One region of the Sphingomonas sp. SP2 genome, then DNA from elsewhere that is predicted to be linked to it. Evidence: predicted binding sites of a transcription regulator. Region 1 holds the regulator's gene; each other region holds the start of a gene.

Region 1 (2,260 bases):
CCGTCCTTCGTCATAGCGAAGCTCGTCCCACTGCACGGGAAAAAGCTGCTCGTCGAAGCCGAGGAAGCCGGCGCCATGGGCGAGCACGGCATAACGAATGGTGCCCCGGACCTTGTCGATCATCAACGTCTTGATCGTGCCGAGACGATTCCCGTCGCGTCCATAGACCGCGGTCCCTTCGACCTTGCGCGAGGCGATGAGGTCGCGGGTCTCGTCGGTAGGAATGGGGGCGCGGCGATCGTCGCGCTGAGAACCGCGACGGCTGGCGAGATCGCGGTCATCGCGGCCCGAGCGGAAGAAGCCGCGGTCGGATTCGCGGTCTTCGGAAAAGCGGTCGTCTTGAAAACGGCCTTCGTCGCGGGACCGCAGGTCGTGATCGCGATAGTGGTCGTAAGCCATGGTCTTCTCCTCCTCTGGCAAGAAAGCCGGGGAGGGCGGGCACGTTCCATGCCGGTCGAGCGGTCCGGCGCGGGCGCGATACAGATTGGCGAGTTTGAGATTGGGATCGTCGGTCGCCCCGGCGAAAGCGGAGACCTCAAGGCACCCGCGGCCTCTATCAGAGGTCCCCGCCTTCGCTGCGGCGACGGGATGGCGCGCGCGCTCAGCCCTTCGTCAGCCAGCCGCCGCTTCCCCCTTCCCGCGAAGGGAGGCGCCCCTGCATCAGTGATAGCGGCGGATCAGTCCCGCGAGCTTGCCCTGGATCTTCACCCGGCGCGGATCGTAGCGCTGCGGTTCGTGGCTGCGATTGGCGGGATCGAGCCGGACCATCTGTCCTTCGCGGCGGAAGGTCTTCAGCGTCGCCTCGGCATCGTCGATCAGCGCGACCACGATCTCGCCCTCGCGCGCGGTCTCCGACTTGCGGATCAGCACATAGTCGCCATCGAGGATGCCCTCGTCGACCATCGAATCGCCCGACACCTCGAGCGCATAATGTTCGCCCGGGCCGAGCAAAGCCGCGGGAACGGGAAAGCTGTCCGAGCCCTGCAGCGCCTCAATCGGTGTACCCGCCGCGATGCGCCCGGCGAGCGGAAGCTCGATCGTGTCGTTGGCCGGGACCACCGGACGCGCGGACGGAGCCGGGGCAGGGGCCGGGCCGCCGACCGCTTCGGGCAGGCGAACCACTTCGAGCGCACGCGCGCGATTGGGCAGGCGGCGAATGAACTGCCGCTCCTCGAGCGCCGAAATCAGGCGGTGAACCCCCGACTTGCTCTTAAGGTCGAGCGCCTCGCGCATCTCGTCGAAGCTTGGCGACACGCCCGACGCCTTCAGGCGCTGATCGATATAGGTAAGAAGTTCGCGTTGCTTCGAGGTCAGCATGGGCCCGGCAGCCTTCAAGTGAACAGACGGGGAACGAGTAAGGAACGTTTCGGGGGCCGTCAAGTGGCCGTAGCAAGGAAGTTCGCGAGCAGGCCGAGGCCGTGCGCGCTCGCAACGCTCTCGGGATGGAACTGGACCCCGTGCACGGGCGCGGCGGCGTGGCGAAGCCCCTGGATCGTCCCGTCGCCTCCGGTGGCATTGGCAACAAGAGCCTCGGGCAGGCCGGTCGCGACGAGGCTGTGATAGCGGGTCATGGAGAGCGGGCTCGGAAGTCCGGCGAATATGCCGCTTCCATCATGGGCGATGGCGTCGGTCTTGCCATGCACCGGGTCGGCCCGCACCACCGCGGCGCCGGCGGCGAGCGCGATCGCCTGGTGCCCGAGGCAGACGCCGAGCAGGGGCTTGGCCGCCGCGATGCAGGCCGCGGCAATGGGCACCGAAATGCCCGCATCCACGGGATGGCCCGGGCCCGGGCTGACGAGGAGCGGGCCGGGGAAGCTCATCGCCTCCGCGACCGTCAGCGCGTCGGAGCGGCGTACCGCCACCTCGGCGCCGAGCTGGCGCAGATAATCAACGAGAGTGAAGGTGAAGCTGTCGACATTGTCGATGACGAGCAGGCGGATCATCGCCGACCTATCCGTCCCAGCCTCGCCTCAATCCGCTCCCGCGATCAGCTGGCGGGCGCACCAAGGATGCGCTGGCGAGCCGCCTTGATCGCATCCTCGTTGCGGCTGACCTTCAGCTCCTTCTGCGCGGCGGTAAGCCACTGCAGGGCAAGCTCCTCGCTTGCGCTGCGCTGCAGGCCGGTCAGTTCCTGCGCGATCAGCGTCGGATTGGTCGCGGCATTGCCCGGGACGATTCGGTCCACCTTGACGAGATAGATGCCCGACGGACCGGCGGCGCGCTGCGCCTTGCCCGGCGCGAGGGTGAAGAAGATCCGCAG
Region 2 (2,260 bases), 1.1 Mb from region 1:
GCTCATCCTTGGCGAACCGCCGGGCGAGCGCCTTGCGCGGGACCCCGGCAAGATCGCCAATCTCCTTGAGCCCCAGCCGGACCAGCATGTGGTTGGCGATCGGCGACAGGCGCAGCGCCGCGACCGGCAAGGGGGCGAGCACGCGCGCCAGCTCGGCCTCCGCCGCCAGCCGGGCGCCGCGTCCGTAGCGCGCCAGCGCCCAGGCCGCACCCGCGGTCGGCGCAATCGCGGCCCGCGCCCCGATCCCCATGGCCGCGAAGCGCGCCTCCATGTCGGCGATCAGCCTGTCCTCGCCGCCGAACAGGTGCGCGACCCCGCCGACGTCGAGGCGTAGGCCATGCTCGCCGTCGATCTCGACCAGGGGCGACCAGCGCTGCGCCCAGCGCGCCGCGGTCCTGAGCCAGGCCGCCTCGCCCGCGAGATCGGCCGGCTCGGCCTCGAGGCCGGGGTCGAGCGCGCGGGCGTCGGCCAGCCGTCCGCCCGGCCGCGCCCCGCGCGCCGCCGCGGCCGGGGTCGCCGCATGGATGAGCTGGCCGTGCCGTCCCTCGACCGTCAGGACCAGCGGGCGGGCGAGCGCGTCGTCAGGCGCGTCGCTGCCATTGGCCCACCGCTCGATCGCCAGGTTCGGCAGCCACAGGGAGCAGATCCGGCGCATCATCGCCGACCACCCACGTGCCCGGCAGCCGCCGACGCGAGCGGAACAGTTCGGCCTGCCAGCGTGGGGCTCCGGGCGCCTTGGGGTCGAACGGATGGGCAAGGCTCGGCGCGCTTCCCAGCCGCCAGCGCTCGCGCGCGCCGCTGAGGTTGGCTTGGCCCTGCAGCCGGACCAGCCAGCAGGCGACCCCGCTCCGTTCCGCCGCCACCGCCAGTCGCCGCGTCGCGGTGAAGTCGAGCGCTTGCGGGTCGCCCCACAATTCGCCGATCACCCCGCTTAAGGCCGGACATCGGAGGCCCTCCTCCATCGCCCACAGGGCCGCTTTGGCGTCGCGCGCCTCGACATGGATGAGGCCACGGCCGATCGCCCCCAGCCCCGCCGCATGGACCCGCCCGCCCTCGCGGATCGCCATTCGCTCCTGCACCCAGAGCAGGGGCCGCGCGGGGTCGAGCTGGCCGAGCACGAAGCCGGTCCAGCCCGCATCGCGCGGCGAGGCGGCGAAGAGTTCGGAGAGGATGGCCGCATTGTTCTCCGGAGAAAGCCGGAGCCCAGTGGCTGCTGGAGCAGTTCCCAGCGCAGCCGAAGGAGGCACTGGACCCCGGCCTTCGCCGGGGAACAGCCCTTCTTCAGCCGCACGGCTCCCGCCGCCGGCGACCAGGTGAAGACCTCGATCCACACGACTCGCAACGCTATTGTTCTTCTTTTGTTCTTATTCGCGCGAGTCCGCGAACGGAGTCAACGGGGCGACTCAGCGGCCCCTAGTGGAACAGGGCAAAGTGGCGGCGTTCGACGTCCGCGGCATTACGGGCGACCAGGCGCAAGGTGGGGCTGTCGCCGCGGGCTCCATAAGCGGCGTGCATTGCATAGCTGTTCTGGTGTACCTTGCGCATCAGCCGGAGGTAAGCGGCCTGCGAAGGCGCGGAGGCGAACTCGTCCAACCAGACCCGGTGATTGGGAAGCAAGGTCGCGGCGGGCAGCAGATTGAGCCGGCGGCCAGCCATCGACAATTGTCCGGCCAACCCACGATGCTCTTCGGCCAACGACTGCGGCAAACCATCGAATGCCGCATTCCCATCCAGGATCGGCACCTGTGCCGCCCGGATCACCAGCTGGTCGTAGGATGCGGCTCGCGCCAGGTAAGTCGCCGCGGTCGGCACCTCGACGTCGGGCTTCGGCAGCGGCGGTGCCGACCGAGCAGGCCGGCCACTCATGGAATTGGGATCGGGCTTCTGCGTCGCGCAGCCGGCGAGGAGCAGTGCGGAGAGAAAGACAATCTTACGCATCACGTCATCCCGGCCTTGAGCCGGGATCCCGCTGCTCGGTCCGGCCAAGCCAAGAAGGAAGAAGCTGGACCCCGGGTCAAGCCCGGGGTGACGAATGAACGATCCCTCGGGGTGACGGATAAAGATCGCCTAGGGTAACGACGCCTTGAGATCAGCGTCCGATCATCGCCTCGGGACGAACCACCCGGTCGAACGTCTCGGCGTCCACCAGCCCCAGCTCGAGCCCGGCTTCCTTCAGCGTCAGGCGCTTCTTGTGCGCATGCTTGGCGATCGCGGCGGCATTGTCGTAGCCGATCTCGGGCGCCAGCGCGGTCACCAGCAT
Region 3 (2,260 bases), on a different contig from region 1:
TGCTCTACGTGCGCGGGCAGCGCGCCGACTATGACGGCTGGCGCCAGCTCGGCTGCGAGGGCTGGGGTTTCGACGACGTCCTCCCCTATTTCCGCCGCGCCCAGCACCAGGCCAATGGCGCGTCGGACGACCATGCCACGGGCGGCCCGCTCCACGTCGCCGACCCTGCCGACAGCCACCCCGTCAGCGAAGCCGTGATCCGCGCCGCCGAGGCGCTCGGCCTGCCCAGGCGCGACTGCAACGGGCCCGAGCAGGAAGGGGTGAGCTGGTTCCAGGTTAACATCCGCGACGGCAAGCGCTGCTCGGCCGCGGTCGCCTACCTGCACCCCGCCATGGGCCGCCCCAATCTCGCGGTCGTCACCCATGCGCTCGCCCGTCGGATCATGGTCGCCGACGGCCGCGCGACCGGCGTCGGATATGACCATCGCGGCACGCCCCGCACCGTCCGCGCCCGGCGCGAGGTGATCGTCTGCGGCGGCGCAATCAATTCGCCCCAGCTGCTCGAACTGTCGGGCATCGGCCAGCCCGAGCGCCTCCAGCAGCTCGGGATCCCCGTCGTCCACCCGCTGGCCGGGGTCGGCGAGAACCTCCAGGACCATTTTGTCGTCGGCGAGACCTATCGGCTGAAACGCGGCACCCTGTCAGTCAATGAACTCGCCCGCGGCCCCCGGCTGCTGCGCGAGGTCGGCCGCTACCTCCTCCACCGCCGCGGCCTCCTCACTCTGTCGGCGGCGCATGTCGGCATCTTCACCCGCTCGCGCCCCGACCTCGCCGGGCCCGACCTCCAGTTCCACATCCTCCCGGCGACGATGGATTCGGACAAGCTCGCCAACGAGCAGGTGATGGAGCTCGAGAAGGAGCCGGGGCTCACCATCGCGCCTTGCCAGCTGCGCCCGGAATCGCGTGGCTCGGTCCACCTCCGCTCCGCCGACCCGGCCGAGCATCCGGCGATCCGCCCCAATTATCTCGCCGATCCGCTCGACCGCGACGTGATCGTCGCCGGATTGAAGTTCGGCCGCCGGCTCGCCGCCACCGATCCCGTCGCCGCCTACATCGACCATGAGACGAGCCCCGGTCCGGACATCCGGAGCGACGCCGACCTCCTCGCCTTCGCCCGGGCCAGCGGGACGACCATCTACCATCCGGTCGGGACCTGCGCGATGGGCCGCGGCGCGGGCGCCGTGGTCGATCCCCAACTCCGGGTCGTGGGTCTCGAGGCCCTGCGCGTCGTCGATGCCTCGATCATGCCCCGCCTGGTCAGCGGTAATACCAATGCCCCGACCATCATGATTGCCGAGAAGGCGGCCGACCTCATCCGCGAAAAGCCCGCGCTCTCCGTAGCTTAGCGCAAGGCTGCGACGGCCGGCACGACCATGGAGCCGCCTTGCCTTCGCGCGCGTTCGTTCCCATCTCGCCCCTTCACGCCGTCCCGCTCGACCCGCGCCTTGCCGGGACAGGGATTGCCTCTAGAACGAAAACGGAACAAACTCCCTCCATGCTGACTCACATCACCGTCAAGGGCGCGCGCGAACATAACCTCAAGGGCGTGGACGTCGCGATTCCCCGCGACCAGCTGACGGTGATCACCGGCCTCTCGGGCTCGGGCAAGTCGAGCCTCGCCTTCGACACCATCTATGCGGAAGGCCAGCGCCGCTACGTGGAGTCGCTCTCGGCCTATGCCCGCCAGTTCCTCGAGATGATGCAGAAGCCCGATGTCGAGCATATCGACGGCCTCTCGCCCGCCATCTCGATCGAGCAGAAGACGACCAGCCGCAATCCGCGCTCGACCGTCGCCACCGTGACCGAAATCTACGACTATATGCGCCTCCTCTGGGCGCGGGTCGGCATTCCCTATTCGCCCGCCACCGGCGAACCCATCCAGGCGCAGCAGGTCAGCCAGATGGTCGACCGCGTCATGACCCTCCCCGAGGGCAGCCGCCACTATCTGCTCGCCCCCGTCGTCCGCGGCCGCAAGGGCGAATACCGCAAGGAGATGCTCGAGTGGCAGAAGGCGGGCTTCACCCGCGTCCGCATCGACGGCACCTTCTACGAGATCGACGAGGCCCCCGCCCTCGACAAGAAGTACAAGCATGACATCGAGGTGGTGGTCGACCGCATCGTGGTGCGCGACGGCCTCCAGACTCGCCTCGCCGACAGCTTCGAGACCGCGCTGAAGCTCGCCGAGGGCCTCGCCTATCTCGACCCCGCCGATCCGCCCGCCGACCCCCCGGGCGCCGAGAACACCGGCGTCGCCGAGGTC

Evidence for each region. Region 1 encodes LexA, which represses DNA repair genes until DNA is damaged. Its sites were predicted from a motif close to GTTCCNCNCTTGTTCT; they were not measured.
Region 2: AC4GYU_RS02575 (ImuA family protein) is a predicted target of LexA. The motif match lies at 1,350-1,365, and genes of this name have one in related genera.
Region 3: uvrA (excinuclease ABC subunit UvrA) is a predicted target of LexA. The motif match lies at 1,469-1,484, and genes of this name have one in related genera.

Annotation. Positions count from the first base shown of each region.
Region 1 is NZ_JBZFLD010000001.1:1,565,359-1,567,618, forward strand. Features, by position in the region: gene AC4GYU_RS08030 (PRC-barrel domain-containing protein) at 1-399, opposite strand, end outside; gene lexA (transcriptional repressor LexA) at 661-1,317, opposite strand; gene AC4GYU_RS08040 (anthranilate synthase component II) at 1,377-1,943, opposite strand; gene AC4GYU_RS08045 (peptidylprolyl isomerase) at 1,988-2,260, opposite strand, start outside.
Region 2 is NZ_JBZFLD010000001.1:496,311-498,570, forward strand. Features, by position in the region: gene AC4GYU_RS02570 (Y-family DNA polymerase) at 1-658, opposite strand, end outside; gene AC4GYU_RS02575 (ImuA family protein) at 582-1,247, opposite strand; gene AC4GYU_RS02580 (DUF305 domain-containing protein) at 1,414-1,938, opposite strand; gene fumC (class II fumarate hydratase) at 2,090-2,260, opposite strand, start outside.
Region 3 is NZ_JBZFLD010000002.1:312,298-314,557, forward strand. Features, by position in the region: gene AC4GYU_RS12175 (GMC family oxidoreductase) at 1-1,346, shown strand, start outside; gene uvrA (excinuclease ABC subunit UvrA) at 1,496-2,260, shown strand, end outside.